DNA from 4 places in the Erwinia sp. HDF1-3R genome. Region 1 is predicted to be linked to each of the others. Evidence: predicted binding sites of a transcription regulator. Region 1 holds the regulator's gene; each other region holds the start of a gene.
What was found. Region 1 encodes CRP, which controls carbon source genes, mostly activating them, when cyclic AMP is high. Its sites were predicted from a motif close to ATGTGANNNNNNTCACAT; they were not measured.
Positions count from the first base shown of each region.

Region 2: the regulator CRP is predicted to act here: its motif matches at 1,297-1,314, upstream of deoC (deoxyribose-phosphate aldolase).
Region 3: the regulator CRP is predicted to act here: its motif matches at 972-989, upstream of AAGR22_RS21355 (PTS mannitol transporter subunit IICBA).
Region 4: the regulator CRP is predicted to act here: its motif matches at 1,523-1,540, upstream of psiE (phosphate-starvation-inducible protein PsiE).

Region 1 is NZ_CP155071.1:4,417,765-4,419,969, forward strand. It holds gene AAGR22_RS20150 (OsmC family protein) at 1-229, opposite strand, end outside; gene crp (cAMP-activated global transcriptional regulator CRP) at 538-1,170, shown strand; gene AAGR22_RS20160 (YccS/YhfK family putative transporter) at 1,229-2,205, shown strand, end outside.
Region 2 is NZ_CP155071.1:840,518-842,722, reverse strand. It holds gene deoA (thymidine phosphorylase) at 1-13, opposite strand, end outside; gene deoC (deoxyribose-phosphate aldolase) at 306-1,085, opposite strand; gene AAGR22_RS03870 (hypothetical protein) at 1,778-2,086, shown strand.
Region 3 is NZ_CP155071.1:4,693,732-4,695,936, forward strand. It holds gene AAGR22_RS21350 (DUF3053 domain-containing protein) at 94-810, shown strand; gene AAGR22_RS21355 (PTS mannitol transporter subunit IICBA) at 1,254-2,205, shown strand, end outside.
Region 4 is NZ_CP155071.1:417,177-419,381, reverse strand. It holds gene ubiA (4-hydroxybenzoate octaprenyltransferase) at 1-440, opposite strand, end outside; gene ubiC (chorismate lyase) at 442-969, opposite strand; gene psiE (phosphate-starvation-inducible protein PsiE) at 1,061-1,459, opposite strand; gene AAGR22_RS01840 (YjbH domain-containing protein) at 1,581-2,205, opposite strand, start outside.

The DNA of each region.
Region 1 (2,205 bases):
CTTCCCGGCGTTCGGAAGTCAGTTTGACCTCGCAGTCAGCCACGTCATGGCGCCCCTTTTGCAGGATTGACACCACGTCGATGGCGCTACACCCGCCGGCCGCCATCAGCACCATTTCCATTGGGCTGGGTGCCTTATCGCCCGCATTGCCGTCCATTAAAATCTGGTGTCCAGATGAGGATTCTCCCAAAAAGGTGAGCCCTTCTACCCATTTAACACGTGCTTGCATAACAAATCCCTCTAAGTCATTCAGTTAACGCCAGATTACGCTTCGGCAACAAAAACGGCAATGCGACAATTTTCACACTATGCTGAAGCGAGACAACACAAGACACTCGTTCCAAGCTGTGCTACAAACAAAGCTGTAATAATTTCGTTCGTACTCTACAAGCATGACGAAACGGCACAACATAACGACCCAGGCCTGCGACAGGGTTCGGGATAATTTCCCTGAGGGGAAACGCGTCACTATTTCAACGCCTGACAGGGAACTCTGCCCCTGTGTTTAGGCATGATGACAACAGAGGATAATCGCGAATGGTTCTCGGCAAACCGCAAACAGACCCGACTCTTGAATGGTTCCTGTCACATTGCCATATTCATAAGTATCCATCCAAAAGCACGCTAATTCACCAGGGTGAGAAAGCGGAAACGCTTTACTACATCGTGAAAGGTTCAGTAGCGGTGCTCATTAAGGATGAGGAAGGCAAAGAGATGATCCTCTCTTACCTCAACCAGGGCGACTTTATCGGTGAACTTGGCCTGTTTGAAGAGGGTCAGGAGCGTAGCGCATGGGTCAGGGCGAAAACCGCCTGTGAAGTGGCTGAAATATCCTATAAGAAATTCCGTCAGCTTATTCAGGTTAACCCTGATATTCTGATGCGACTCTCTTCGCAGATGGCTCGTCGCCTGCAGGTGACGTCTGAGAAAGTGGGGAATTTAGCTTTCCTCGATGTGACGGGTCGCATCGCGCAGACGCTACTGAATCTGGCTAAGCAGCCGGATGCAATGACTCACCCGGATGGGATGCAGATCAAAATCACCCGCCAGGAAATTGGTCAGATTGTGGGCTGCTCGCGCGAAACCGTGGGCCGCATACTCAAAATGCTGGAAGATCAGAATCTGATCTCCGCACACGGTAAAACTATCGTAGTTTATGGCACGCGCTAACCGGCTCTGATCCCCCCGGCGCAACCTCCCGTTGCGCCTTTTTTATTGGTATGGAGCGATGTGGCGCAGACTGATTTATCATCCTGAGGTTAACTATGCCCTGCGTCAGACGCTGGTGCTCTGTTTACCAGTAGCGATTGGATGGCTGTTGGGCGATCTGCAAAAGGGACTGCTGTTCTCCCTGGTACCCGCATGCTGCAATAACGCCGGTCTGGATACGCCGCATAAGCGCTTTTTCAAACGCCTTATCGTGGGCGGAAGCCTGTTTGCCTTTAGTAGCTTTCTGATCCAGTACCTGGGTGAGCACAGCGTTCCCCTGCCTGCGATTCTGTTTGCTATGGCAATGCTGCTGGGCGTCACGGGTGAAATCAGCCCACTGCATGCCAGGCTGCTGCCCGGATCGCTTATCGCCGCCATCTTCACCCTGAGTCTGGCCGGTCGCATGCCGATATGGGAGCCGCCCCTGCTCTACGTGCTGGGGACGATCTGGTACGGGGTGTTCAACTGGTTCTGGTTCTGGCTGTGGAAAGAGCAGCCGATGCGCGAAACCCTCAGCCTGCTATACCGCGAGCTGGCCGACTATTGTGAAGCCAAATATACCCTGCTCACCCGTCTGACCGATCCTGAAAAAGCCCTGCCGCCGCTGCTGGCCCGCCAGCAAAAAGCCGTCGATCTGATCGGCATCTGCTATCAGCAGATGCATATGCTGGCCGCCAACCGCGACAGCCATCATAAACGTCTCATCCGCGCGTTTCAGGTCGCACTGGATTTGCAGGAGCATATCTCCGTCAGCCTGCATCAGCCTGAAGAGGTGCAGAAGCTGGTCGAAAAAAGCCATGCTGAAGCGGTCATTCGCTGGAACGCGCAAACCATCGCCGCTCGACTGCGGGAGCTGGCCGATGATATTCTCTACCACCGGCTGCCGGAGCGCTTTGTGATGGACAAGCCGCTCGGCGCACTTGAAAAAATCGCCCGTCGAAGCCGGGATAATCCGGTGGGACAGTTCTGCTACTACCACTTCAGCCGTATTGCGCG
Region 2 (2,205 bases), 1.2 Mb from region 1:
GTGGCAGGAACACATTGCCCCCTGATGTTAAGCAGCCGGGCGGGGAGTCGCCCCAGCTGAGAGTATGAGCGTTACTATCCGGGCCGACACGAGGCGGCCCACGGGTGAATATATCGACTTCAGTACACTAACCGCCTCGCCAGCATGCCATCCGGCCCGCGGTTTCTGATCTCACCGGGTGCGGACATCGCCCGCGATCCCCGGTCTGACCGGGTTGCTGACGTAGCCCGCGATCCCCGACCTGACCGGGATGCTGACGTAGCCCGCGATCCCCGACCTGACCGGGTTGCTGACGTTTGCCCGACTTAGTACCCTGACTGAGGCGCAGTGCTGTCATAGCCTGCGGCTTTCAACAGGCTGGCCAGCAGGCTCGAAGCGCCAAAGCGGAAGTGACGTGGGGTTGCCCAGTCGCTGCCCAGAATGTCATCGGCCAGCTTGAGATAGATTGCAGCATCGTCGGCGGTGCGAACGCCGCCGGCTGGTTTAAATCCTACCTTATGCTTAACGCCTTTATCGGCAATCACGCGCATCATGATTTCAGCGACTTCAGGAGTGGCGTTGACCGGTACTTTCCCGGTAGACGTTTTAATGAAATCAGCACCGGCATCAATGGCGATTTCAGAAGCTTTGCGGATCAGCGCGGCATCTTTCAGCTCGCCGGTTTCGATAATGACTTTCAGGAGCACATCGGCGTCGGCACAGGCCTCTTTACAGGCGCTTACCAGTTGAAAACCTGTCTCTTCGTTACCCGCCATTAGTGCGCGATAAGGGAACACCACATCGACCTCATCAGCGCCGTAAGCAATCGCCGCATGGGTTTCTGCCAGCGCAATCTCGATATCATCATTGCCGTGTGGGAAATTAGTCACGGTAGCGATGCGGATATCCGGCGTGCCCTGTTCGCGCAGCGTTTTGCGCGCGATGGGAATAAAGCGCGGATAGATGCAGATAGCCGCCGTGTTTCCCGCAGGGGATTTGGCCTGATGACAGAGCGCAATCACTTTCTCATCGGTGTCATCATCATTCAGGGTAGTGAGGTCCATCAGTTTCAGTGCGCGAACGGCAGCAGAAGTTACGTCAGTCATGTTTGTCTCCAGAGAGAAACCCGCAGGTCTTTATGTTAAAATAATAACACTTACAGAGGCGTATTTTCCGTGATGTAATTCACACCCATGAAAATGCCATTGCATTAATTCTATATTATGCGTGACTGATATCACATAAAAATCCTTGTGAATTGCCCTTATGGGGCATAGTGAACGATATTGTCCTTCCTGGTTTAGGCGGTTGCGCATAATGTTATAATTATAACATTTATTATTACTTAATGCTAAAGGGCGTGGTGCGGCTTAGGCTGGGGTGTCGCCTGGGGGTGAGGGCCCGGTGCTGCAAAGGCTGGGGTGGTCGCCTGCGGGTGGGGCCTGGTGCGGCACAGGTATGGGCTGTCGCCTACGGGTGGGGCCCGATGCTGCACAGGCCCGTTTGGTCGCCAACGAGTGGGGCCCGGTGCCTGGCGGTCCTCGCGCCGCGCGTGGCGCGGTTCCTTCGCTCCGCTCGTCGACCTTTCGGACCGGGCATGACGGGACATCCCTGTCCCGGCATACCCTTGTGCCAGCATCCCTGCTGGCCCATCCGGGTCTTCCTTACTGCACTCAGCGCTGCGGAATGCCTGTCACCGGGCCCCACCCGCCTGCTCCTTTTGCATTGTGCTGGCTGCGGGTAAGAGCAGTTTCACTAAAAGCAGCGCAGAAGCCCGAGAGGTGGACAATCCCTGCGGTTGACGGGCAATCCGCAGCGCTGCGGCGAAGACGGAGGGCCAGGCGAGAGCAGCAGGGATGCTGCACTCAGGGAGCGGCGGGCAGGACGCCCGCTCGCGACCGGGCCGTCCGGCCTGGAGCCGGAGCCAAAGGCACCACGCAACGCGTGGCGTGAGGACGCCCGGCAAACGCTGGGATTGTCCACCGGCATCGCAGGTATTGCCCAAACAATTAACCGGCAACCGCTGGGATTATCCACCGGCAAAGCCGATATTGCAGCCGACACAACCAACCGACAAGCGTTGGGATTTTCCCCCCATACACAGTAATTTTTGCAGCCAGGTGACCACATCCCGAGCGCTAAAGTATGCAGGAAATAGCGACTGGGTTAGCTTAATGCAGCTCAAAAGCCTGCGAGTTTACAGGGCCTGACTTGAAGCGGATCTGA
Region 3 (2,205 bases), 280 kb from region 1:
CCCGGCCTCCGAGTTGGACTATTCTTTAGGCGCGGCGTCTGCCGCCCTCATGCTTGCTTAAAACAGCCTTATTATTTACAGGAGTTACTTCCCATGACGACAGGAATCTCGCGTGCGTGGACGCGTCTGCTGGTGCCTTTCGCGGCACTGTTTCTGGTCTTGCAACTGACCGGCTGCGGCGATAAAGAAGCCGATCAGCGCAAAGCATTTATCGATTTCCTGCAAAACACCGTCCAGCGCAGCGGCGAACATTTACCGGCGCTGAGCGCGGATCAAAAGCAGAAGTTTGGTCCTTACGTTAATGATTACGCTATTATTTACGGCTTTTCCCAGCAGGTTAATCATACGGTCGATTCCGGTATCAAGCCCGTCGTGGATGAGCTGTCGGCCATTCGTATGCCACAGGATTACCTGACCCGCCGTGATTCTCTGCGCCAGGCAAGCGGCTCGCTCGGCGTGCTGACGCAGCAGATTCAGGCGGCCAGAACGCAGGCGGATAGCGGTAAGGCTGGCCTGAAACAACCGTCCGATCTGAAAGCGGTTTACGATAACGTTTATAACAAAGTGGTGACGCAGCCCGTCAGCGTACTGATGCCGCTGCTGCCCGCCCTGCAAACGCTTAGCCAGAATGCGGTGCAGACCGGTGATTTCCTGCAACAGCAGGGTACTCAGGTGACCTTTAATGGCCCGGCCATTCAGTTTCCTACCCAGCAGCAGGCTACGCAGTACAACCAGATGATGACTAACCTGTCGGCCAATTCACAGGCGCTGGCCCAGGCGCAGAGCGCGTTACAGACTACCTTCCAGTAACGCCCTGATACGGCAAGGATGCCGTTTTATCCCCCCTGCTCCGTTAGTAACTTATTTACATCCCCCTGCACCGCCCTTTAATTAACCCCCCTTTCGGCCTGCCAGGCAGAAAATAAAATTTGAATGAGATCACAATTTCAAAACAAACAGCCAAATATATAATGTGATGCTCATCACATTTATTCCCGATTAAGGTGAAAGATCCCGCCTGCGTATTTTATTTACAGCGTTTTATTGTGATCATTATCACTAAAATCCCCCCATACCCCACCCGAATCTAGTGATGTGGATCACACTTTCTCTGCTCACTACGCAGGCAGAAAGTCACGTGATAGAGTCCGGCTGCATACAGTGATACCGACGGTGCCACCGCGACTTCCTCAACTAAAAAATCTCTCGCGCGCGCTTTTTTGTCAGCGCGGAACAATAAGGGGTGTGTTTTTATGTCCTCATCAGATATCAAGATCAAAGTACAAAACTTTGGTCGCTTTCTGAGCAACATGGTAATGCCGAATATTGGCGCGTTTATCGCCTGGGGTATTATCACCGCGCTGTTTATTCCGACCGGCTGGCTGCCGAATGAAACCATGGCCAAACTGGTCGCACCGATGATCACCTATCTGCTGCCGTTGCTGATTGGATACACCGGGGGTCGACTGGTGGGCGGCGATCGCGGCGGCGTGGTCGGTGCAATCACCACCATGGGCGTGATTGTTGGTGCGGATATGCCGATGTTTCTCGGATCGATGATTGCCGGACCGCTGGGCGGCTGGGCCATCAAAAGATTCGACCGTCTGGTCGACGGCAAAATCAAAAGCGGCTTCGAGATGCTGGTTAACAACTTCTCTGCCGGGATTATCGGCATGCTGTTGGCTATCCTCGCGTTTCTGGCGATCGGTCCGCTGGTAGAGGGGCTATCACATATCCTCGCCGCGGGCGTAAACCTGATGGTGCAGAACAATCTGCTGCCGCTGACTTCAATTTTTGTTGAACCGGCAAAAATTCTGTTCCTGAATAATGCCATCAACCACGGTATTTTCTCCCCGTTAGGGATTCAGCAGGCGAGTGCAGCCGGTAAGTCGATCTTCTTCCTGATCGAAGCTAACCCCGGTCCGGGCCTGGGCGTGCTGATGGCCTATATGTTCTTTGGCCGGGGCAATGCCAAACAGTCTGCTGGCGGTGCGGCGATCATCCATTTCCTGGGCGGTATCCACGAAATCTACTTCCCCTATGTGCTGATGAACCCGCGGCTGATTCTGGCCGTTATCCTCGGCGGTATGACCGGCGTCTTTACCCTGACGCTGCTTAACGGCGGTCTGGTTTCCCCTGCCTCGCCTGGCTCAATCCTCGCCGTACTGGCGATGACGCCAAAAGGTGCCTACTTCGCTAATATCG
Region 4 (2,205 bases), 800 kb from region 1:
CCCAGCACCACCTGCGGCAGATGCGTGTAGCGCTTCATAAACGGATAGACCCAGGCCAGTGCCAGGCCGCCCAGTGAGAGCCAGATGGTCATGGTATTCATCGTCAGCACCAGGCAAAACGACACCAGTACCAGTCCGGCAAACAGCAGTTTCGCCTCCCTGGAGGTGACTGCGCCGCTGGGGAGCGGTCGCCCCTCGGTACGCTTAACGTGGCCGTCAATTTTGCGGTCGGCAAAATCGTTTACCACACAGCCCGCCGCACGCATAAAAAATACGCCCAGCACAAAGACCAGCAGCACCTTCATCGGGGGCAGGCTCATGCCCGCCAGCCACAGCGCCCACAGCGTTGGCCACAGCAACAGCAGCGACCCGATGGGCTTATCAATACGCATCAGTCGGCTGTAGGCCTGGAGTTTACCCGCGGGGAACGTTCTCTCCATGCTACAGGCTCCTGTCCATTGGGTGGGATGAGTAAAGGGGGGCAGCGGGTAGAAACAGCTCGGTCAGCAGCAGCGGCTTGTCGGAGAGGCGCAGGCGTGAGCGACGCCCCCACAGCCCATCAACCTGCCCTGGCTCAATAAAGTCACGCGTCAGCGTGGAAGAGGCAAACAGGTAGCGTCCCAGCGGGCGCGTACCCAGCTGCTGTAACATCTGCTCCGGGCCATTCAGCGTTGACGCTGGTACCAGGGTACGGCCAGCCAGCCAGGGTACGCCGTCGCCGCATAGCAGGATCTCACGCAGCCAGTAGCGGGTCTCTGCGGGCAGCAGGGCGACCTCGTCGCCCGCCTCCCCGGCGCGAATAAACCCTTCCTGCTGGACCTCCACGGTCACCTGGCTGCAGTGCCGCTCCAGGCGCCGGGTCATTGAGTCTTCTTCCATCAGCCAGTCAAGCAGAGGGGGCGTGAGCAGCGACGAAGTCACAGGCAGCCATGCCATGGCGCGCAGTTGTGCCAGCGCGTTATCAGCCATACGGCGTCCTCGGATAAAAATTTCGGTGCCATAGTGTAGCGCAGTCGCCGATCGGGTACACCGCTGCGGGTGCCATTATCGGAAATTTTGACTACTCACGCTTCAGACGATTGCTGTTCGCCAGCCACAGGGTGATCACCAGGATCAGGATCGCCACGGCGTAGGCCAGCGTGTCTAACGGGTTTTCATGGTCGACAATAATCAGCCGGATAATGGCGGTAATGCCGATATAGACGAAGTAGCGCAGCGGGAAGTGGTAGCCGGACTGGAAATACTTCACGATAAGCGCGATAAACTCGAAATAGAGGAAATAGATAACAATGCCGTCGATCAGCAGATAGGAGGAGGTCTGCTCCCCGGTATTCAGTAGCACATTGGCCAGATGAAACGTTTCCCTGCCTAAAAAAACCACCAGAATACAGGCCAGCATAATCAGGCCAATATTCAGCACCATCTGTAAAATCCAGGCAATACGCGAAGCGGTAATCATGCAAACTTCCTCAAAAAAACACGTTATTCGTCAGGAAAGTCCTGGCACGGATAATATGCTTTAGTGTGATGAAGTTCACAAGTTTAGTTGCAGGCCGCGTAGGGACGCGGCCTGCGGCAGGTTAGCGGAAATCGATATCGCGATCGGAGGTCATATCATAAAGCTGGTATTTACGACCGAGCATCTGGCCACCGTCGCGCGTCAGCGGCGTCCAGTTAACCTGAGCGCGTCCTCGCGTTGGTGAGGCGGTAAACAGATCCATCGGAATCGAGATGTAGAAGCCTTTGGTGAAGTCCCCTTCGCCGTAATCTTCCGCCGACACGTTGGTTTTGGTGGCGTAAGCGCCGACTATCACACCGCTGTCAAACTGACGTGAGACATCGATCGTCGCGCCTTTATCCTCGGCCAGATACTGCCCGACGCTCGCCTTCACCAACACCTGATTGTTGAAGAAAGAGGGACGCCAGTAGGCGGTCAGATTACCGGTTTTGGCGTGGTAGCTGGTAAACTGCATCATGTTGTCCCAGTCACGCTGCTTAACGTAGTTGGCATCAATACCAAACGCCCAGTCAGAGTCCAGCGGACGGTAGAGCACTTCGCCCCCCACGCCGCCGTACATCGTTTCCAGATAGCCGCCATACATCTGCCCGTAGAAGCCATTCCCCAGGGCGTGCATGTAGTTAGCCTGCAGGTTATTCACATAGACGTTATTTTCGACGTAATCACGAATATGGGTACGCACGCGC